DNA from 3 places in the Peribacillus sp. YIM B13472 genome. Region 1 is predicted to be linked to each of the others. Evidence: riboswitches for the same ligand, from Rfam matches in the RefSeq annotation. Region 1 holds a riboswitch; each other region holds the start of a gene.
What was found. A riboswitch is a leader RNA that binds a small molecule or an ion and turns the genes downstream of it on or off. The one in region 1 is predicted to bind S-adenosylmethionine.
Positions count from the first base shown of each region.

Region 2: linked by a shared signal. The riboswitch ahead of metK (methionine adenosyltransferase) and the one ahead of ACFX4I_RS00640 (Fur-regulated basic protein FbpA) in region 1 are both predicted to bind S-adenosylmethionine.
Region 3: linked by a shared signal. The riboswitch ahead of mtnK (S-methyl-5-thioribose kinase) and the one ahead of ACFX4I_RS00640 (Fur-regulated basic protein FbpA) in region 1 are both predicted to bind S-adenosylmethionine.

Region 1 is NZ_JBHZPG010000001.1:128,210-134,596, forward strand. It holds gene ACFX4I_RS00625 (GDSL-type esterase/lipase family protein) at 1-147, opposite strand, end outside; gene ACFX4I_RS00630 (GNAT family N-acetyltransferase) at 365-871, shown strand; gene ACFX4I_RS00635 (aspartyl-phosphate phosphatase Spo0E family protein) at 927-1,124, opposite strand; gene ACFX4I_RS00640 (Fur-regulated basic protein FbpA) at 1,379-1,567, opposite strand; SAM riboswitch class I at 1,743-1,847, opposite strand; TPP riboswitch at 2,006-2,111, shown strand; gene tenA (thiaminase II) at 2,200-2,889, shown strand; gene thiW (energy coupling factor transporter S component ThiW) at 2,905-3,426, shown strand; gene thiD (bifunctional hydroxymethylpyrimidine kinase/phosphomethylpyrimidine kinase) at 3,395-4,195, shown strand; gene thiM (hydroxyethylthiazole kinase) at 4,197-5,012, shown strand; gene thiE (thiamine phosphate synthase) at 4,993-5,625, shown strand; gene ACFX4I_RS00670 (MFS transporter) at 5,664-6,387, opposite strand, start outside.
Region 2 is NZ_JBHZPG010000021.1:29,957-36,343, forward strand. It holds gene ACFX4I_RS16420 (nucleotide sugar dehydrogenase) at 1-703, shown strand, start outside; gene pckA (phosphoenolpyruvate carboxykinase (ATP)) at 1,232-2,818, opposite strand; SAM riboswitch class I at 3,249-3,411, shown strand; gene metK (methionine adenosyltransferase) at 3,574-4,767, shown strand; gene ACFX4I_RS16435 (gamma carbonic anhydrase) at 5,308-5,826, opposite strand; gene ACFX4I_RS16440 (alpha/beta hydrolase) at 6,037-6,387, shown strand, end outside.
Region 3 is NZ_JBHZPG010000035.1:35,003-41,389, forward strand. It holds gene ACFX4I_RS21365 (lmo1851 family serine protease) at 1-888, shown strand, start outside; gene ACFX4I_RS21370 (LCP family protein) at 1,006-1,893, shown strand; gene mtnA (S-methyl-5-thioribose-1-phosphate isomerase) at 2,053-3,099, opposite strand; gene mtnK (S-methyl-5-thioribose kinase) at 3,114-4,316, opposite strand; SAM riboswitch class I at 4,395-4,548, opposite strand; gene ACFX4I_RS21385 (carbon-nitrogen family hydrolase) at 4,620-5,402, opposite strand; gene ACFX4I_RS21390 (pyridoxal phosphate-dependent aminotransferase) at 5,502-6,387, shown strand, end outside.

The sequences.
Region 1 (6,387 bases):
TTCCCCGTCCTTATCCCCTTTTCCATAGGTCAATGAATCTCCAAAAGCCATCACCCTTTGCACATCTTCCGACTCCGAGGCCTGAAGTTCATATGCAGCAAAACATATAACTAGTACTATAATCAATAAACCTGCCAATTTTTTCATTTGGTTCTCCTCTTGTCTCTTTATTAGAAGTATTTAATCTTTTACATACCCAAAAAATCTGCAGTCTTAACATAAAAAAATTGTCAGATAAAGATTAAAGAGTGTATGATAATATAAAACTTTCAATGGATTGGGTGTCATTCACCGTCCCTTAAACAAAAAACGGGATTACCCTTCATTCTGGAGATTGAATAAATGCTAGTTAGGAGTTTAAATCATGGAAGAGCACATAGAGTTTAGAGAGGCAGATCTTTCTGATCTACCCAGAATTGTTGAAATATATAATTCGACAATCGCTTCAAGAATGGTCACGGCAGATACGGAACCTGTATCCGTCCAATCGAGGGTTAAATGGTTTGAGGAACATCATTCAGAAAGTAGACCGCTATTTATCATTACTATAGAAGGGAAAACTGCTGGATGGATGAGCTTTCAATCCTTCTATGGCCGACCGGCCTATAATTCCACTGCCGAAATCAGCATTTATCTTGATGATTATTTCCGGGGAAAAGGAATCGGACAAATTTCGATTCAAAAGGCAATTGAATTGAGTCCAAAATTAGGTGTTAAGACTCTATTGGGTTTCATTTTCGCCCACAATACACCAAGCCTTAAGCTTTTTTCCAAATTCGGGTTTGAAGAATGGGCACATTTACCTCAAGTTGCCGAGTTGGATGGCATTGAGCGTGATTTGATCATTCTTGGTAAACGTGTCGATATTTAATATTATTCTTTAGAGCTATTGCCTTGAGCAGTAGCTTTTTCATATTAATCGAGGACTAATTTAAATACCTATATGCTTTCTGGAGGGGAAAATTTTCAGAATCTCTTTTACTTGTTAACGCATTTAATAGCGTATCCAATTCTTGACTGGCTTGAACAGTTAGCAGACTTGTTAAGCCGTAAATTGCTGCCAAGTTGATCATTTCTTTTCTCTTCTCTTCTACTTTTTCTATAGTTACCTTACGGCAAGGCATTATATAGTCACCTCCCATTTATTCAATATTTTTACACTTTCATCATAATGAAACTACTAGTAAAAATCAACTATTTTCCACAAATTAAATGTGTTATTTTAAAGATTAAATGTGACAAAATAACTATTTCATTCTAAAATTATGTATATTTTGTGTCATTTTCTATCAAACGCAAAAAAAGCATCCACTAGTGTAGACTGCGAATGCTTACATCATACCCTTATCCAAGAACCCAAAATATAGTCCATCGTTTACTATGTCATCCATTCAGAAGGTGACTCGGTATTTGGTCTATTTATAACAATCTTATATTCATCTTCAAGTACTTTTAATGGGGCATCATAAAGGTGCCTTTCATCAGAGGTTTTGTATACACCATTGGCCAATAACTCTTCAATAAGCTTTGCCTTCCTCTGTTCAATCCTCTTAAATAATTCTGCCATGTAAATGGCTCCTTTCCTAGTCATCCTAGAGCCTGCTATTAGTTAGCTAACTTTATCAACTTGTTTGATTTTCACCAAATTATATATACCTTTTCTATTATGTCACTAAACGTTATTTCCCAAAAATAAAAGCCCCTTCTAATTCAAGAAGAGGCTGACAGTGTCCGTACGGCTCTTCCTATCTTCCAAGCATATGCTTGTTGGATTTAGCACAGTTCCCAAAACGGGTCCGCTGCCGAGGTTTCTTTGGGCCAAGTCCCTCCACCTCTCTGGATAAGAAATCGATATATAAATGATGTAGAAATGATTTTATCCTAATAACCATCAAAAGTCAATTACCTGCTTCTCCCTTTTTTCCTGGACATAAAATGGTCCCTCTTTCAAATACGGGTTGCATTTTCTTGTCTTTCTGATATGATGTCAGTAATTACATACAATTCACACCACTAGGGGAGTCTTTTTTTAAGACTGAGATGGAATTAGTTCCGGACCCTTTGAACCTGAACCGGCTCATACCGGCGGAGGGAAGTGGATGATATCGTCCATTTACAGACTATATCCATCTACCCCGTTCCGTATTCAGGAACGGGGTTTTTCATTAACAAGGGATCCATTCTATAGGAGGATGAACAATGGAGAATACTAAATTAGAAACATTCAGTGATAGACTACATGCACGGTCAAAAGAGATTTGGAAAAGGAACCATTCACATCCCTTTGTCCAGGCAATTGGAAATGGTACGCTTCCTGAAAAGAAATTTGCCTATTACCTGAAGCAGGACTATATCTATCTTATGGATTATTCCAAGCTCTTTGCTTTAGGTGTCATCAAAGCTCATAACATCGAAACCATGGCAAAGTTTGCGAGTATTTTAAATGAAACCCTTCAAGTGGAAATGGATATTCATCGGCATTATGCTTCCGAATTCGGAATCAGTTCCAAGGAATTGGAAGATACAGAACCTACTCCAACCACTCTAGCCTATACAGGTTACATGCTAAATGCAGCTCAGCACGGGACTTTGGCAGACTTGATCGCCTGTCTCCTGCCCTGCGCTTGGGATTATTATGAAATCGGTTTGCTATTAAAAGAACAAAATGGAGCAGCATTGGAAAACAATCGCTACGCAGATTGGATAAGGTCCTATTCATCTCCTGAATTCGGGGAAGCACACAAATGGCTGATCGCTTTGTTGGAAGAATTGACGGAAGGCATGCCAGAAACGGAACTTCTTAGATTAGAAAAGCACTTTTTGGTTACTTCCCGATATGAATATTTATTCTGGGATATGGTTCAAAATGAGCAGGATTGGCCGCTGTAGGTCGTCGACATGATGATGAATCCTATCAAGAAACTGACGTTGACTGCCATGATCACGGCTATAACGACGCTGACCAGTTCATTTATTTTCATCCCAGCAGGATTTGCAAAGGTCTTTCCTATTCAGCATCTGGCAAATGTCCTGACGGCCGTTCTATTGGGGCCAGCTTATGCTGTGACACAAGCTTTTTTAGTTTCCATCATTAGAAACATGTCTGGTACCGGTTCAATTTTCGCCTTTCCCGGCAGCATGATCGGTGCACTTTTGGCTGCCATCCTTTATCGAAAAACACAAAGCTTAAAATTCGCCTGTTTAGGGGAAGTGATCGGTACCGGCATTCTCGGTTCCCTAGCCTGTTATCCACTTGCCATCCTCCTATTGGGAGAAAAAGCTGCTCTTTTTGGTTTTTTACCGGCTTTTATGCTCAGTTCATTCGCTGGTGCGATTTTAGCTTTCATATTACTAAAAATACTTCTAAAAAATAATTATATGAAGGGGTTTTTTTATGAAAACAGCATTAACCATCGCAGGCTCTGATTCAGGGGGCGGCGCTGGAATACAGGCGGATTTAAAAACATTTTCTGCACATGGTGTCTTTGGAATGTCTGCCATCACAGCCGTAACCGCACAAAATACAATGGAAGTCCGTTCAGTACAGCCAATTGAAACAGCTATCATATCAGATCAAATTGCAGCTATCTTTGAGGATATTCCTGTCGATGCAGTAAAAATAGGAATGCTTGGATCAAAGGAAATCGTGGAAACAGTCGCTGCGTCCCTTAAAACCTTCATGCCTGCCATCGTTATCCTTGACCCTGTCATGATTTCCAAAAGTGGCCACCATTTGCTCGACGAAAAGGCTGTCTCTGCCTTAAAAATGGATTTGCTTCCGCTTGCAACACTTGTAACCCCAAATGTACCGGAAGGGGAAGTACTTACTGGCTTGTCGATTCGAACGGAACAAGATTTCTACAAGGCATGCATTTCAATACAAGAAATGGGTCCAAAAGCCGTTTTACTTAAAGGAGGCCATGCAGCAGGAAATCCAAATGATCTTTTTTATGATGGGACTGACTTCCAATGGATCGAGGGAGAGCGCATTCATACAAAAAACACTCATGGCACGGGCTGTACCCTATCATCCGCCATTACATCAAACCTGGCAAATGGGCTGCCATTGCAAGAGTCGATCGAACTGGCCAAGACCTATATTTCTGAAGCGATACGCAATAGCTTTTCAATCGGTAAAGGTCATGGACCTGTCCATCATTTTCATTCATTTTCAAAAAAGAACGGAGTGAATTAATATGAAGGTTTCTGCAGCCGATTTATTCGTGAAGGTAAAAGAAAGAAAACCACTCATTCACCAAATCACCAACTTTGTTACGGTCAACGACTGTGCAAATGCCACCCTTGCCATCGGTGGTTCACCAGTAATGACATCGAGCCCAAGAGAAGTGGCGGATATGGTCAAATTAGCAGATGCATTGGTCCTGAATTTCGGTACCATCGATGATAAAGCCTTGGAAGCAATGGAGATTGCCGGTAAGACGGCAAATACCCTGGATATCCCGGTCATTTTGGACCCGGTGGGAGTTGGCGCCACCCCCTATCGTACAGAGCAGGCCAAAGAGCTCCTTAGTAAGGTTACTTTCCAAATCATTCGCGGGAATGCGAGTGAGATCCTTTCATTGATGGGTGGGGATACCGTTACACGCGGGGTGGATTCGGGGGAACTAGCGATTAGCAATGCAGAGCTGGCTGCACAAGCAGCAAATAAATGGAATAGTATCGTCGTGGTCAGCGGAGCTAAGGATGCGGTCAGCGATGGAAAATATACATCCATCATCGACAATGGGAACCTCCTTTTAACTAATGTTACAGGTACCGGTTGCATGTCCACCGCTCTTATCGGCACTTTTTCAGGAGTCACCGACGATTTCTATTCTGCGGCCATTGCCGGTATCTCAACCATGAGCATATCAGGGGAACTAGCTGCTGCAAACCTTCAAAAAGATGAAGGAACAGGAACCTTTCGTGTGCGATTAATCGATGCAATATCAAGAATGGATAAGGAAATCTGGATGCATGAGGTGAAAATAAATGAAGAAGTCCCAAATTGATTTAAGCCTGTATTTAGTTACGGAAGAGTCCATAGCATTAGAAGAATTGACCAAAATCATTGCAGAATCGGTTTCAGGAGGAGTCTCGATCGTACAACTTAGAGAGAAAAACAATTCCTCCCTTTCCTTTTATAAAAAAGCTGCTGCATTAAAACAGTTATTGAACGAGCTGTCCATTCCCCTTATCATCAACGACCGGGTGGATATAGCACTTGCGGTTGCAGCGGACGGAATTCATATTGGGCAAGATGACCTTCCACTGACTGTCGTCAAACAAATGGTTCCTGAAGATATGATTGTCGGTGTATCTGTCTCCACTCTTGAAGAAGCTCTCGAAGCCGAAAGAAATGGAGCAGACTATATCGGAGTCGGTTCCGTTTTCCCTACAAAGACCAAACAAGATGCAACCCTAATGGCCATTGAGGATCTGGAGGAAATTTGCCGCAGCGTATCCATTCCCGCCGTAGCCATCGGGGGTATCACTGCAGATAACATTTCCACTCTTGCTGATAGCGGGCTATCCGGTACCGCAGTCGTATCGGCCATCATGAATGCAGATAGTCCGAAGAGAGCCTCCGAATCCCTTTTAAAAATCATAAAAGACTTTAATTAATGAAGAGAGGGGACTGATTACAGTCCCCTTCCTTTTGTTTATGTCAAAACGGTATTCTTTGTTTCCTTCCCAAAAGCTACGGCAATGGCACCCACTAGAATAGCGATTGTAAAAATGGTGAAAATCGATGAAATCGGGGTGTCTGCGGCAACTAGATACCCTACAAGCAACGGTCCCAGGACACCGCCAATCCTCCCGATTCCTGCAGCTAACCCAGCACCTGTACCACGAACTGCTGTTGGATACTGCTCAGGTGTATATGCATATAGTGCACCCCATGCCCCCAGGTTGAAGAAAGATAGGAACATCCCGGAAACTATCAGCAATGCCAGCCCCTCTGACGATCCAAAGAAAAAGGCACTGACGGCCGTTCCAATTAAGTATGTGATCAAAACGAATTTACGTCCCATCTTCTCTATCAGCCATGCAGCTGAAAAATAGCCCGGAAGCTGTGCAAGCGTCATGATCAAAACATATTCAAAGCTTTGAATCATGCTGAAGCCTTTTAGGACCATCACACTTGGCAGCCATAAAAACATCCCATAATAAGAAAAGACCACGCAAAACCATAGAATCCACAATACAAGGGTCTGACGGGAGTATTCCTTTTTCCAGACACTTTTCATATTGCTTAATACAGACGGTCTCTGCTTTTTTTCTAGTTCCGTATACTTTGGTGAATCCGGCAGTTTCAAGCGCAGATACAGCGCATATAAAGCTGGAACTGCGCTCAATAACAATGCAACACGCCAACCATAAGCC
Region 2 (6,387 bases), on a different contig from region 1:
TGAAATGTCCAAACTGATGGAAAACACCTTCAGGGATGTCAATATCGCCCTTGCGAATGAGCTCACGAAAATCTGTTTCGAGCTGGATATCAATGTTTTGGATGTCATATCGATGGCAAACAAACACCCTCGTGTCAATATTCACCAACCAGGACCTGGAGTTGGCGGCCATTGTTTAGCGGTCGATCCGTATTTCGTCGTTGCAAAGGCACCAGAGTATGCGAGAATCATTAAATTGGCCCGTGATACCAACGTATCGATGCCTTATTACATCGTTAATTCCGTAAGGATGATGCTAGAGGGGATCCGGAAGCCAAAAGTAGCTGTTTTCGGTCTTGCATACAAGGGAAATGTAGATGATATTCGTGAAAGTCCCGCCATTGATGTCGTCAATATCTTGATGGGGATGGACAACATGGATGTAGCCTTGCATGACCCTCATGTCCAATCCGGAAAGATGCCAGTCGTATCTGTGGAAGACGCTGTAAATGATGCCGACTTGATACTTGTCCTGACTGACCATGATGAATTTAAACAAGTGGATTATGATAAGCTATCGAATCTCATGAGCAATAAATTGATATTGGATACACGCAATTGCATTGATGCAACTAAAACAGATGTCCCGGTGGCCAACCTGGGCAATATATATCAATACAAAACGATGTCCATGAAAAAAGCCAGGAATAAAGCGATCATCTAAAAACTTGGACAAACATCGTTAGTGGAATAAGGATAAAGGGGGCGCTGACTATGACAGTGCCCTTTTTCCAATGAAGAGGACCATGCAAGAGCTTGGGCCTTTCAGTTGTAGTATCGTTCCAGTTAGTTTCGGAATTCAGCTTCCTTTCCGCCGAGACTGTCCGTCTGCCAAGCCTCTTGCCGCGGGCATCTGGCGGGGTCTCGGCAAGTCCGTTATTCGACCGCAGACGCCGTCTTTCGCCATATACGGCATTAATCGACCGCAGACGCCGTCTTTTCGCCATATACGGCATTAATCGACCGCAGACGCCGTCTTTTCGCCATATACGGCATTAATATCGACGGCAGATGCCGTTTTACGCCCTGCCCAGCACTATATTCGACCGTAGACGCCATTTTTCGCCCTACTTGGCTTAAAACCATGAAGGAAAACATACTCTTGTTTTAAAATCAATGTTCGGGAAGAGACATTTCTTGGCGACAAACAGAAAGGACCAAGCAAGAGCTTGGTCCTTTTGTGAAAGATTTATTAAGCTGTCGGTCCGCCAAGTTCCTCGATTTCACTTGGAACGCTTTTGAATTTCTTGAAGTTTGCACGGAATTGAGCGGCAAGGTCTGTTGCTGCTTCTTTATAAGCTGCAGGATCTGCCCAAGTCTTGATCGGTTGAAGCACTTCATCAGGAACACCAGGAACATGAAGCGGGATATCCAAACCGAAGATGTCATCTTTGATCGTTTCGATGTTCGCTAATTCACCTTCAAGTGCAGCTTGTACCATTGCACGAGTGTAAGCAAGTTTCATGCGGCTTCCAGTTCCGTATGCACCGCCAGTCCATCCAGTGTTGACAAGGTATACCTTTGCATTGTGCTCGTCAATTTTATCACCAAGCATCTCAGCATAGCGTGTAGCTGGAAGCGGTAAGAATGGTGAACCGAAGCAAGTGGAGAATGTAGCTTCCGGTGAAGTTACGCCTCTTTCAGTACCAGCCAATTTACTAGTGTATCCGCTTAGGAAGTGGAACATTGCCTGTTCTTTGGAAAGCTTGCTGATTGGAGGCAGAACGCCTGAAGCATCAGCTGTCAAGAAAATGATTGTATTTGGGTGTCCTGCAATACTTGGGTTCACGATGTTATCGATCGCTTGCATTTGGTAAGCAGCACGAGTGTTTTCAGTCAATGAACTGTCATCATAGTTCGCTTCACGTGTATCCGGATCAACAACAACATTTTCCAGTACGGCACCGAAACGGATCGCATCGAAAATTTGCGGTTCTTTTTCACGTGAAAGGTTGATCGTTTTAGCATAGCAGCCGCCTTCGATGTTGAATACGCCGTTAGAAGACCAGCCGTGCTCGTCATCGCCAATCAGTTTACGGCTAGTGTCTGCAGACAATGTCGTTTTGCCTGTACCGGACAGTCCGAAGAATAAAGCGACGTCCCCTTCACGTCCTACGTTAGCAGAGCAATGCATTGGAAGGATTCCAGCCTCTGGAAGTAAGTAGTTCATGATCGAGAAGATCGATTTTTTCATTTCTCCTGCATATTCCGTTCCGCCGATCAAGATTGTACGGCGTTCAAATGAAACGATGATGAAAGTTTCGGATGCAGTTCCATCAACTTCCGGGTCTGCTTTGAAGTTAGGTGCAGAAAGGATTGTGAATTCAGCTTCGTGACCTCTCAGTTCCTCTTCGTTTGGACGGATGAACAAAGTATGGGCGAAAAGGTTATGCCAAGCATATTCATTAACAACACGGATAGGAAGACGTGATGATTCGTCTGCACCAGCGAAACCTTTAAAAACAAAAATCTCTTCTTTTGCTTTTAGGTAGTCAACTACTTTATTATATAGTTTATTGAACACATCTTCGGAAATTGGCTGGTTCACTGAACCCCAATCGACTTTATCTTTAACTGATGCTTCTTCCACGATATATTTATCTTTAGGTGAACGACCTGTATATTTGCCAGTTTCAGCTTTTACCGCACCGGTAGATGTTAGAACGCCTTCATTTCTGCTTAATACTTTTTCGACCAATTGAGGAACTGAAAGTTGAGTTTGCACATTGTTTCCTGTTAATAATTGGTGTAACTCATTAGAAACGTCTACAGAATTCATATATGAGGTACCTTCCTTTGTTTAAGTTTTTAGATTACAATTAGTATAACACATTCATTTAATTAGTCTATACTATTTATTTTAATTTGTGATTATTTTCAGTTGGTCGCGTTAATCATTTTAATCCGGCAGGAACCGATTCAGGATTATCGCATAAACTTTCATGAAGAAAATTTTATTTTAATAGGAAGTAAGTAAACAATATATGTCTAAAGGGAAAGTCAGGATGTCGTTTCTTTTCGGATGCTCATTCCTTTATTATTAATGGCAATTTACAGCATTTCTATTCGTGTTTTGCATTGTAAACCCTTCTAGGACGTTGTATCAACATGTTTTTTCAAATGAACGCCATTCTGGGTGGAAATGTTCTTTTTAGAAAAGCATTGACAAGTTCCTGCCAGATACGATAATATCTTAAATTGTACGGATTCTCTTATCCCGAGTTGGTGGAGGGACAGGCCCTTTGAAACCCAGCAACCTGCCATATTGAACTTGACTCCAAGATCGATCGCCGAAAATAAAGCGAAGGTCTTCAAGGAATAGTGGTGATGGTGCTAACCTGAGCAAGGTAAAAAACCCTTGAACGATAAGAGTGAAAGGATAGAAGACAGAATGTTAAACCTTTCCTCATTTGCCAGGGAAGGTTTTTGTGTTTTTTTAAGTAATTCTGTGTCTATAGTTGAAACTAATGAGGGAAACGAGTTCCGTAAAAATCAGGCTTTTGCCTGCAACATACTAACTTCCAAGGAGGAAATATGATGTCAAAGAAACGTCTATTTACTTCTGAATCTGTTACAGAGGGCCATCCGGACAAAATTTGTGACCAGATTTCAGATTCCATTTTAGATGCTATCCTAGCTAAGGATGCAAATGCACGTGTTGCGTGTGAAACTAGCGTAACTACAGGTCTTGTACTTGTTGCTGGTGAAATTACAACGTCCGCTTACGTGGATATTCCGCGTATCGTTCGTGATACGATTAAAGGAATTGGCTACACACGTGCGAAATACGGTTTCGATGCTGAAACTTGTGCCGTGTTAAGTTCCATTGATGAGCAGTCTGCCGATATCGCAGCTGGTGTCGACAAAGCATTGGAAGCTCGTGAAGGAAACATGTCAGAGGAAGAAATCGATGCAATCGGTGCAGGGGACCAAGGTCTTATGTTCGGATTTGCTTGTAATGAAACAGAAGAGCTTATGCCGCTTCCGATTTCATTGGCGCATAAACTTTCATTCCGCTTGGCTCAAGTTCGTAAAGATGAAACTCTTGCTTACCTACGCCCTGATGGTAAAACACAGGTAACTGTGGAATATGATGAAAATAACGTTCCTGTACGTGTAGATACGATCGTTATCTCTACACAACATGATGCAGAAATTACGCTTGAACAAATTCAAGCCGATCTAAAAGAACATGTGATCAAAGCAGTCGTTCCAGCTGAATTGATCGATGCCGATACTAAGTACTTCATCAACCCGACTGGCCGTTTCGTAATTGGCGGACCTCAAGGGGATGCTGGTCTTACTGGACGTAAAATCATCGTTGATACTTACGGCGGTTACGCTCGTCACGGCGGCGGTGCATTCTCTGGTAAGGATGCTACTAAAGTTGACCGTTCTGCTGCATACGCTGCTCGTTACGTTGCGAAAAACATCGTGGCAGCCGGCCTTGCCGACAAAGCGGAAGTTCAACTGGCATACGCAATTGGTGTGGCAGAGCCTGTATCTATCTCAATTGATACGTTCGGAACTGGTACAGTTAGCGAAGAAGTCCTTGTTGACCTAGTTCGCGCTAACTTCGACCTTCGTCCAGCAGGTATCATCAAAATGCTTGACCTTCGTCGCCCGATCTACAAACAAACAGCTGCCTACGGACACTTTGGCCGTACAGATGTCGATCTTCCATGGGAACGCACGGACAAAGCAGAAACATTAAAAGCACAAGCGTAATCCATATAGAAAAAGGTGTCCCGCAATTAGCGAGGCACCTTTTTTTATGGATTAATTTTGCCTTCAGCGGGAATAATTCAAGAAATCCCAAAGAAATTCAAGTTACGTGCAATACGCCGTGAGTCAGGGCGTTTACAAGTTTGTTTGGGTCAACTACTCGTGAGTTCGAGCGGTTTACTCGTGAATTTGTAGCATTTACTCGTGAGTTGAGCAATTTACTCGTGAGTTCGAGCCGTTTACTCGTGAATATGTAGCATTTACTCGTGAGTTCGAGCCGTTTACTCGTGAATTTGTAGCAATTACTCGTGAATTCGAGCCGTTTACTCGTGAGTTTGCAGCATTTACTTGTGAGTTCGAGCGGTTTACTCGTGAATTTGTAGCAATTACTCGTGAATTCGAGCCGTTTACTCGTGAATTAGAGCAATTTACTCGTAAGTTCGAGCAATTTACTCGTGAATTAGTGCAATTACTCGTGAGTTTGGAACGTTTACTCGTGAGTTTCAGTGCAATACTCATAACTTTCAGTCAATTACACGTGAGTTACTTTATTCGTTCCGCCGTTTTATAGTATTGGCCTTTTTCGGCGTATTCACGTACGATGCGTTCCATATCCTGGCGATCTTCTTCGTTAATTTCGCGAATGACTTTAGCTGGACGTCCGAATGCCAACATGTTCGGTGGAATGACTTTACCTTGGGGAACGAGACTGCCGGCACCGATGAATGCACCTTCGCCGATTTCGGCTTCATCAAGTACGATCGATCCCATGCCGATCAAAGCTCCTTTGCGGATTTTACAGCTATGTAAAATGACCTGATGGCCAATGGTCACTTCATCCTCGATGATCAATGGATTATTTGGGCTTTGGTGCAGGACGCTGTTATCCTGTATACTGACTTTTTTCCCGATGATGGTTGGGGATACATCACCGCGAATGACGGAATTGAACCAAATGGATGTTTCGTCGCCGATTTTGACATCACCTGTCACTACAGCATTTTCGGCAATATAAGCGCTTTCAGCGATTTCAGGTTCTTTGCCTTTATACGGATAAATAATCATTTTCAATCATTTCCTTTCCGAAGTGAATATTTTTATGTATTATTTTAATATACCGTATGCAAATATACTTGGCTATTTATAATAGCAATGTACAACTTGTTAGATTTCTTTTTTGTCGAAAATCACGAATATGGTTATAATTTATATATATTATTTTGACTATCATGGATCGTATACAACAAGTGAAAAGTGAAAGGGGGATTTCGAATGTGGAAATGGGAGACAGAAGGAGACGCAAAGGGCGTCATTGTCATCATTCATGGGGCAATGGAACATCACGGACGTTATAAGTGGGTAACACAAATGTGGCTTTCAGCTGGATACCATGTCGTCATGGGCGACCTTCCTGGGCAGGGTATGACAACTCGCGCCTACCGGGGACATATCGATTCCTTTGATGAGTATTTGGATGAAGTGAAAAGCTGGATAGAAGAGGCTTACGAATATTCGTTGCCGGTCTTTTTACTTGGACACAGCATGGGCGGTTTGATTTCGATACGCCTTCTTCAGGAAGAGGAATGGGACATTGCAGGGGTGATTCTTTCTTCTCCATGCTTG
Region 3 (6,387 bases), on a different contig from region 1:
GGTGAGTCGGATCCGATTGAGCTCACCATTAAACGGGATACAATTCCGATTGAAACGGTATATGCGGAAATGCTTGATGATGGAGTTGCAAAAATTCAAGTGACCAGTTTTTCCGAACATACAGTCCAAGAACTGAAAACGGCGCTTGAAGAAATGTCGAAGAAGGATATGAAGGGTCTCGTATTGGATTTGCGGGGAAACCCAGGGGGACTTCTTGACCAAGCAATAGACATGGCAAGCCTGTTCATACCTAATGGGAAAGTGGTCCTTCAAGTTGAAGATCGCAGCGGGAAAAAAGAGGTCTATAAATCGAAGAATGATGGAGAACTGAAAATCCCGGTAGTCGTGTTGATTGATGACGGAAGTGCCAGTGCTTCTGAAATCGTTGCAGCGGCTGTCAGTGAGTCTGCGGACATTCCATTGATCGGTGTCAAGTCATTTGGGAAAGGGACAGTTCAGACTGCCCAAGACTTTGAAGATGGATCTAACTTCAAATATACGGCAGCTAAATGGTTGACTCCTGAAGGCAATTGGATTCATAAAAAAGGGATCAAGCCGGATATTAATGTAAAGCTTCCTGATTATGCCAGCCTTCCGTACATTTCACCTGATAAGGAATTGAAAGCATCCGATTCTTCGAGTGAAGTGAAAGCAGCTGAAGAGATGCTGAAGGAAGCAGGCCATGATCCAGGAAAGATAGATGGATTCTTTGATGAAGCAACCACGAATGCGGTCATAGCATTCCAGAAGGAACAAAAAATTAAAGAAACTGGGACAATTAAAGATGATACTACCGTGAAATTGATGCAGGTCATCCGCGAGAAAATCCTTAAAAACGACACACAAGTGAAAAAGGCAGTAGAAGTATTAAAGAAAGAAATCAAATAAATGATTTTGCCCGAAAAGCCTGTCAGCGATTATCGTTGGCAGGCTTTTTTGTCGTTAAATGCATAGAATTCCAATATTAGGCGGAGAATAGGGGTAATTTTCCGATGAGGTGAGGTAATGAAAGAAAAGGTATTTTTCATATATCTATTGATCTTGATTCTGGCAGGCTGCACCTATGCCCCTTTACCCAAACAAAATGGAAATGCAGGTACGGAAAAAAAACTGACCAAAGAAGAGGACCAGGAAAGCGTGAAAACATTTCTGTTAATTGGTGTTGATACAAGAGGAGAGCAAAAATCTCGATCAGATGCGATTATCCTGGCAAAATACTTTCCTGAGCAGGAGAAACTGAAGCTGGCTTCCATCATGCGTGATAGTTATGTGGAAATCCCCGGAAATAAATCAGGATATAACAAAATAAATGCAGCTTATTATTATGGTGGAAGGGAACTGCTCAAGAAAACCATACAGGAGAACTTCGATATCAAGGTCAATCATGTAGCGGTAATCGACTTCCAGGGATTTGTGAAAATGGTCGATTTACTTGCCCCTGAGGGGGTAGCGGTGAATGTGGATCAGGAAATCATTGATGATATGAGCATTCAAGCAAGTGTTGGTAAAAATGTTTTACATGGTGAGGAAATACTGAAATATGTCCGTTTTAGGCATGACGATGAAAGTGATTTTGGAAGGGTGGAGCGTCAACAAGAAGTGATGGTTCAATTAAAAACAGCGTTTATAAATCAAATCTCATCCTTCGAAGGGATGGCAGCCCTTCCTAGTATCATCGAACAAGGACTCTCGTACCTGGATACAGATATTGGACTGAAAACAATAATGGAAATGGTTCCAAAAGCCGTCTTCCATACACCGGACACTGTCGAAACCTTAAGGGTTCCAGTGGAAGGAAGCTTTAAAGATGAAATATATCCCCAGTCCGGAGCCGTGTTGGAAATAGATTACACTAAAAATAAAAAGGCACTTCAGGAGTTCTTTTCAAAATAATAAGAACTATTGTTGAAAACAACCTTATATTAAGTGAATAAGTTTGAATTCACTTGAATTATTGTATTATAGACCTCGCAAGAATAATCATGATCATCTTTAAAAAACGAGAGGGATACAAATCCTTCTCGTTTTTTATCACCAATAAAGGAACCTGCATCAATTAACAAAATGCGGAATGTTTTTAATGAAATCCGGTGTTATGATGCCGTTTTCGGTAATGATGCTCGTAATAAGATGATTCGGTGTAACGTCAAAGGCTGGATTGAAAGTCTTCACGTTTTCCGGAGCGATCCTTACACCTTGAATGAAGGTGATTTCCGCTTCATTCCGTTCTTCGATCGGGATGGATGTGCCGGATTCGATAGAAAGGTCGAATGTACTTGATGGTGCGGCCACATAAAAGGGGATGCCAAAGTGCTTGGCTAATATGGCCAATCCCAATGTCCCGATTTTATTGGCTGTATCTCCATTAGCCGCAATCCTGTCGGCACCGACGATAATTCCATTTATTCGTTTCTGGTGAATCGTATGTGCAGCCATATTATCTGAAATTAAAGTGACATCAACCCCCGCTTGCATCAATTCCCACGCCGTCAAACGCGCACCTTGCAGGACAGGCCTGGTTTCACATGCGTACACTTTTAGCGGAAAGTCCCTTTCTTTAGCCAGGTGGAAGGGAGCCAAGGCTGTGCCATACCGAGCTGTGGCAATTCCCCCAGCGTTGCAATGAGTGAGAATGGAATCTCCTCTAGTGAATAAGGATAAACCATGTTCCCCGATTTTCCTGCACATTTCTTCATCTTCAGCAAAGATGGCTTTAGCCTCCGTTACAAGTGCTTCCTTTGCAGCTGAAATGCTTTGCGCAGCATGCAAGGCGTTCTCCATCCTCCTTAACGCCCAAAAAAGGTTGACTGCAGTTGGCCTGGAAGAGGCGAGTTTTTCAATATGCCTCGTTACATTTCTCTTGAAATCCACTAATTCAGCGGTTGTTTCCTGTTTGGCACCAAGTGCAACACCAAATGCTGCCGTCAGTCCAATTGCTGGGGCACCGCGAACTTTTAATGTCAAAATGCTGTCATATACATCATCAACTGAATGAAGTTCAATAAATTCAGTTATGGAAGGAAGGGCTTGTTGATTTAATAATGTAATATGGGTATCATCCCATTGTACCGAATATGGTAAGGGTGCTAGTGTAGTCATGTGCAGGTCTCCTTTTAAATGGTTGAATAAGATGGCAGTGTAAGTTGCTTCAAGGCTTCAATGACAGCTGGAACATCCATTTCTTCCCGTTTTTTAATTAAAAATGCACCAATTTCTAATGTTGCCGTTTTGGCAGCGATCCTTGTTTCTTTATTTTCAATGACGTTTAAATCGGCAACATGGGAAAGGCCAATGGTTCGCCGAATCAGTTCACAGCCGGCAAAACCGAAAGCATCTTTTTTGAATTTTGTCAGTAAATAAGGCAGATAACCTTTCACATGGCGGAATGGGCTTTTATTTTGGCCTTCCCATAATTCGGTATAAGTTTCTTCAAAGGCATTCCAAAATTCATGAAGGTGTGTGAAAATCTCTTCCTTTCCAGCGCCATTGCGTGTGACTGCCTGGAAGAGAAGGTTGGCGGTGTATTGACCAAGGTCAAAACCAACGGGCCCATAAAAAGCGAATTCCGGATCAATAACCTTTGTTTCAGTTTCACTTGCAAATATACTTCCAGTATGTAAATCTCCATGAAGCAAGGCTTCCTGCTCGGTTTCAAAGCTTTGTTTCAGCTTAGCGACCTCAAGTATCACTTCTTGATCATTCCAGATATTTTTGGCGGCATCAGTCAATTCCACCTCGAAGTCTCCCGGGAGTTCCTCAAAAAATGGATCCGTGAAAATAAAGACTTCAGTGATTTTGCAGAGTTCCGGATTCGTGAAATGTCGGGCCACTTCCTTTTTCGCAGATGGTTCTAAATGATAATCGGATGTATAAAATGCCGTCTTCGCAACATACTCACCAATATGCTGTGAAAGCAATGGATATGAATCGCCATCGATCAATCCTGTTCTAACGATTTTCAAGTGAGATAAATCCTCCATGACTGTGATGGCAAGCTGTTCATCCGAATAATAGACTTGCGGTACGAATTCGGGGCAATAACTTCTGAAATGAATCAGCGCATTCGCTTCAATGGCAGCCCTTTTCAATGTCAACGGCCAGCTTTCACCAAGTACCTTGGCATAAGGGACCGCTTGTTTGATGATTATTCCTTTATTTGTGTGCGTGTCTGTAATATGAAAAACATAATTTAAGTTTCCATCGCCGATTTCTTTACATTTTAAACTTTCATCCGCATTGACCAACCCAAGTTTTTTTGCAAGGGTTATAGCTGTTTCGTTTGTCAATCTCTTAAAATTTGAATGGTTTTGTGTCATTCTTTTCCCCTCCAGATTCAAAATAAGAATAAAAAAGCCTCTTTCATATAGAAAGAGGCAGAAGTTTTGGCTTCGGACCTCTTATCTTCCAGAAAAAGAATTCTGGTGGAATTAGCACCGTGCTCTGTGGATTTTATAATCCGGCGGTGAATCCGCCCCATTTCACAATGGTATTACAGTCGGTTGCTGGGCTTCATAGGGCCTTTATCCCTCAGCCTGCTCTTGATAAGAGTAAATGTTTTCTGAAATTTTAATCTTCGGGAAAATAATAACAACTTTTTAAATAGTTTGTCAATGGGTAAATTAATAAAAATCTGGGCGACGATCTTCGAATACAGGTATTTTGTTACGGGCTTCTGTAACTTTATTGAAGTCCAAGGTGCCTGTCAAGAGTTCGTTTCCTTCTCCGGCTTCACTAATGATATTCCCCCATGGATCAATAATCAAGGAATGACCAGCAAATATATTATTGACATCCGAACCTGAACGATTAACGGCTACAACATAGGCTTGGTTCTCGATGGCACGGCTAATCAATAAGGCTCTCCAGTGATCGAGTCTCGGCTTTGGCCATTCCGCCGTTACGAATAGAACTTCGGCGCCTTGAACGGTATGGGCTCGCTGCCATTCAGGGAAACGGATGTCATAACAAACGAATCCAGCACATATTTTTTCATCAAGAGTGAATAAACCATCTTTTTCTCCTGGCTGCAGGAAATGATGTTCATCCATTAACTGAAATAAGTGAAGCTTATCATATTCTTTAATGAGATTCCCATGTTTATCGATGATAATCATGGTGTTATAGATTCCCTTGCTTGTTTTTTTCGCGATGGAACCGCCTATGATGTGAATCTGGTGTTTCTGTGCCTGTGTTTTAAAAAATTCAATCGTTTTTTCTGCCTCGTGATCAGCAATCTCATTTAACCTGGTCAAGTCGTATCCTGTTGTCCAAAGCTCCGGTAAAATGACGATATCGGGTTCTGACCGTGCTGCTTTTTCCATCCATTGTTCTGCAACCTGAAAATTGATATCTGGTTGCCCGAAGGCTATATCCATTTGAATACAAGCTATTTTCCACTTCATCGTTTAAAACCCCCACATGTAAAAAATGCTTTACAAGACTATGATAAACATATATCATTTGTGACTAGAATTTCAAGAAATTTCAGAGAAGGTGTATAAATGGTGCAATTCGAAAAATCCGGCCAGCTTCAGGACCTGCCCAAGCAGTTTTTTGCTTCACTAGTAGCAAAAGTCAATGCGATCACGGAGCAAGGACATGATGTCATTAATTTAGGCCAGGGAAACCCTGATCAGCCGACGCCAGAACATATCGTGAAAAGTTTGCAGGCTGCCGCTGAAAAAACGATTAATCATAAATATTCGCCATTCCGGGGACATCAATATTTAAAAGATGCTGCCGTCGTCTTTTATGAACGAGAATACGGTGTCAAGCTGGATCCGAATAGTGAAGTGGCGATTCTCTTCGGGGGGAAGGCAGGTCTTGTCGAACTGCCGCAGTGTTTATTGAATCCAGGTGATACGATCCTTGTTCCAGATCCCGGCTATCCGGATTATCTTTCCGGAGTTGTTTTAGCCCAGGCAAAGACCGAACTCATGCCCTTGACAGAAGAAAATGATTTTCTTCCGAAATACAATGACATACATAAAGAAGTACTTGATAAAGCCAAAATGATGTTCTTGAACTATCCGAATAATCCCACAGGTGCTTCTGCAACGGAAAGTTTCTTTGATGAAACCGTCTCCTTCGCAAAAGAGCATTCCATTTGTGTGGTCCACGATTTCGCTTATGGTGCGATCGGATTCGACGGAAAAAAACCGATAAGCTTTCTCCAGGCGAAGGGAGCGAAGGATGTAGGAATAGAAATATACACACTATCGAAAACATACAATATGGCAGGGTGGAGAGTCGGCTTCGCAGTGGGGAATAAGAGTGTAATAGAAGCTCTAGAACTATTACAAGACCATCTTTATGTGAGTCTTTTCCCGGCGATACAGGAAGCTGCGGCAAGCGCTTTGCTTGACTCGCAGAGCTGTGTAGAGCAGT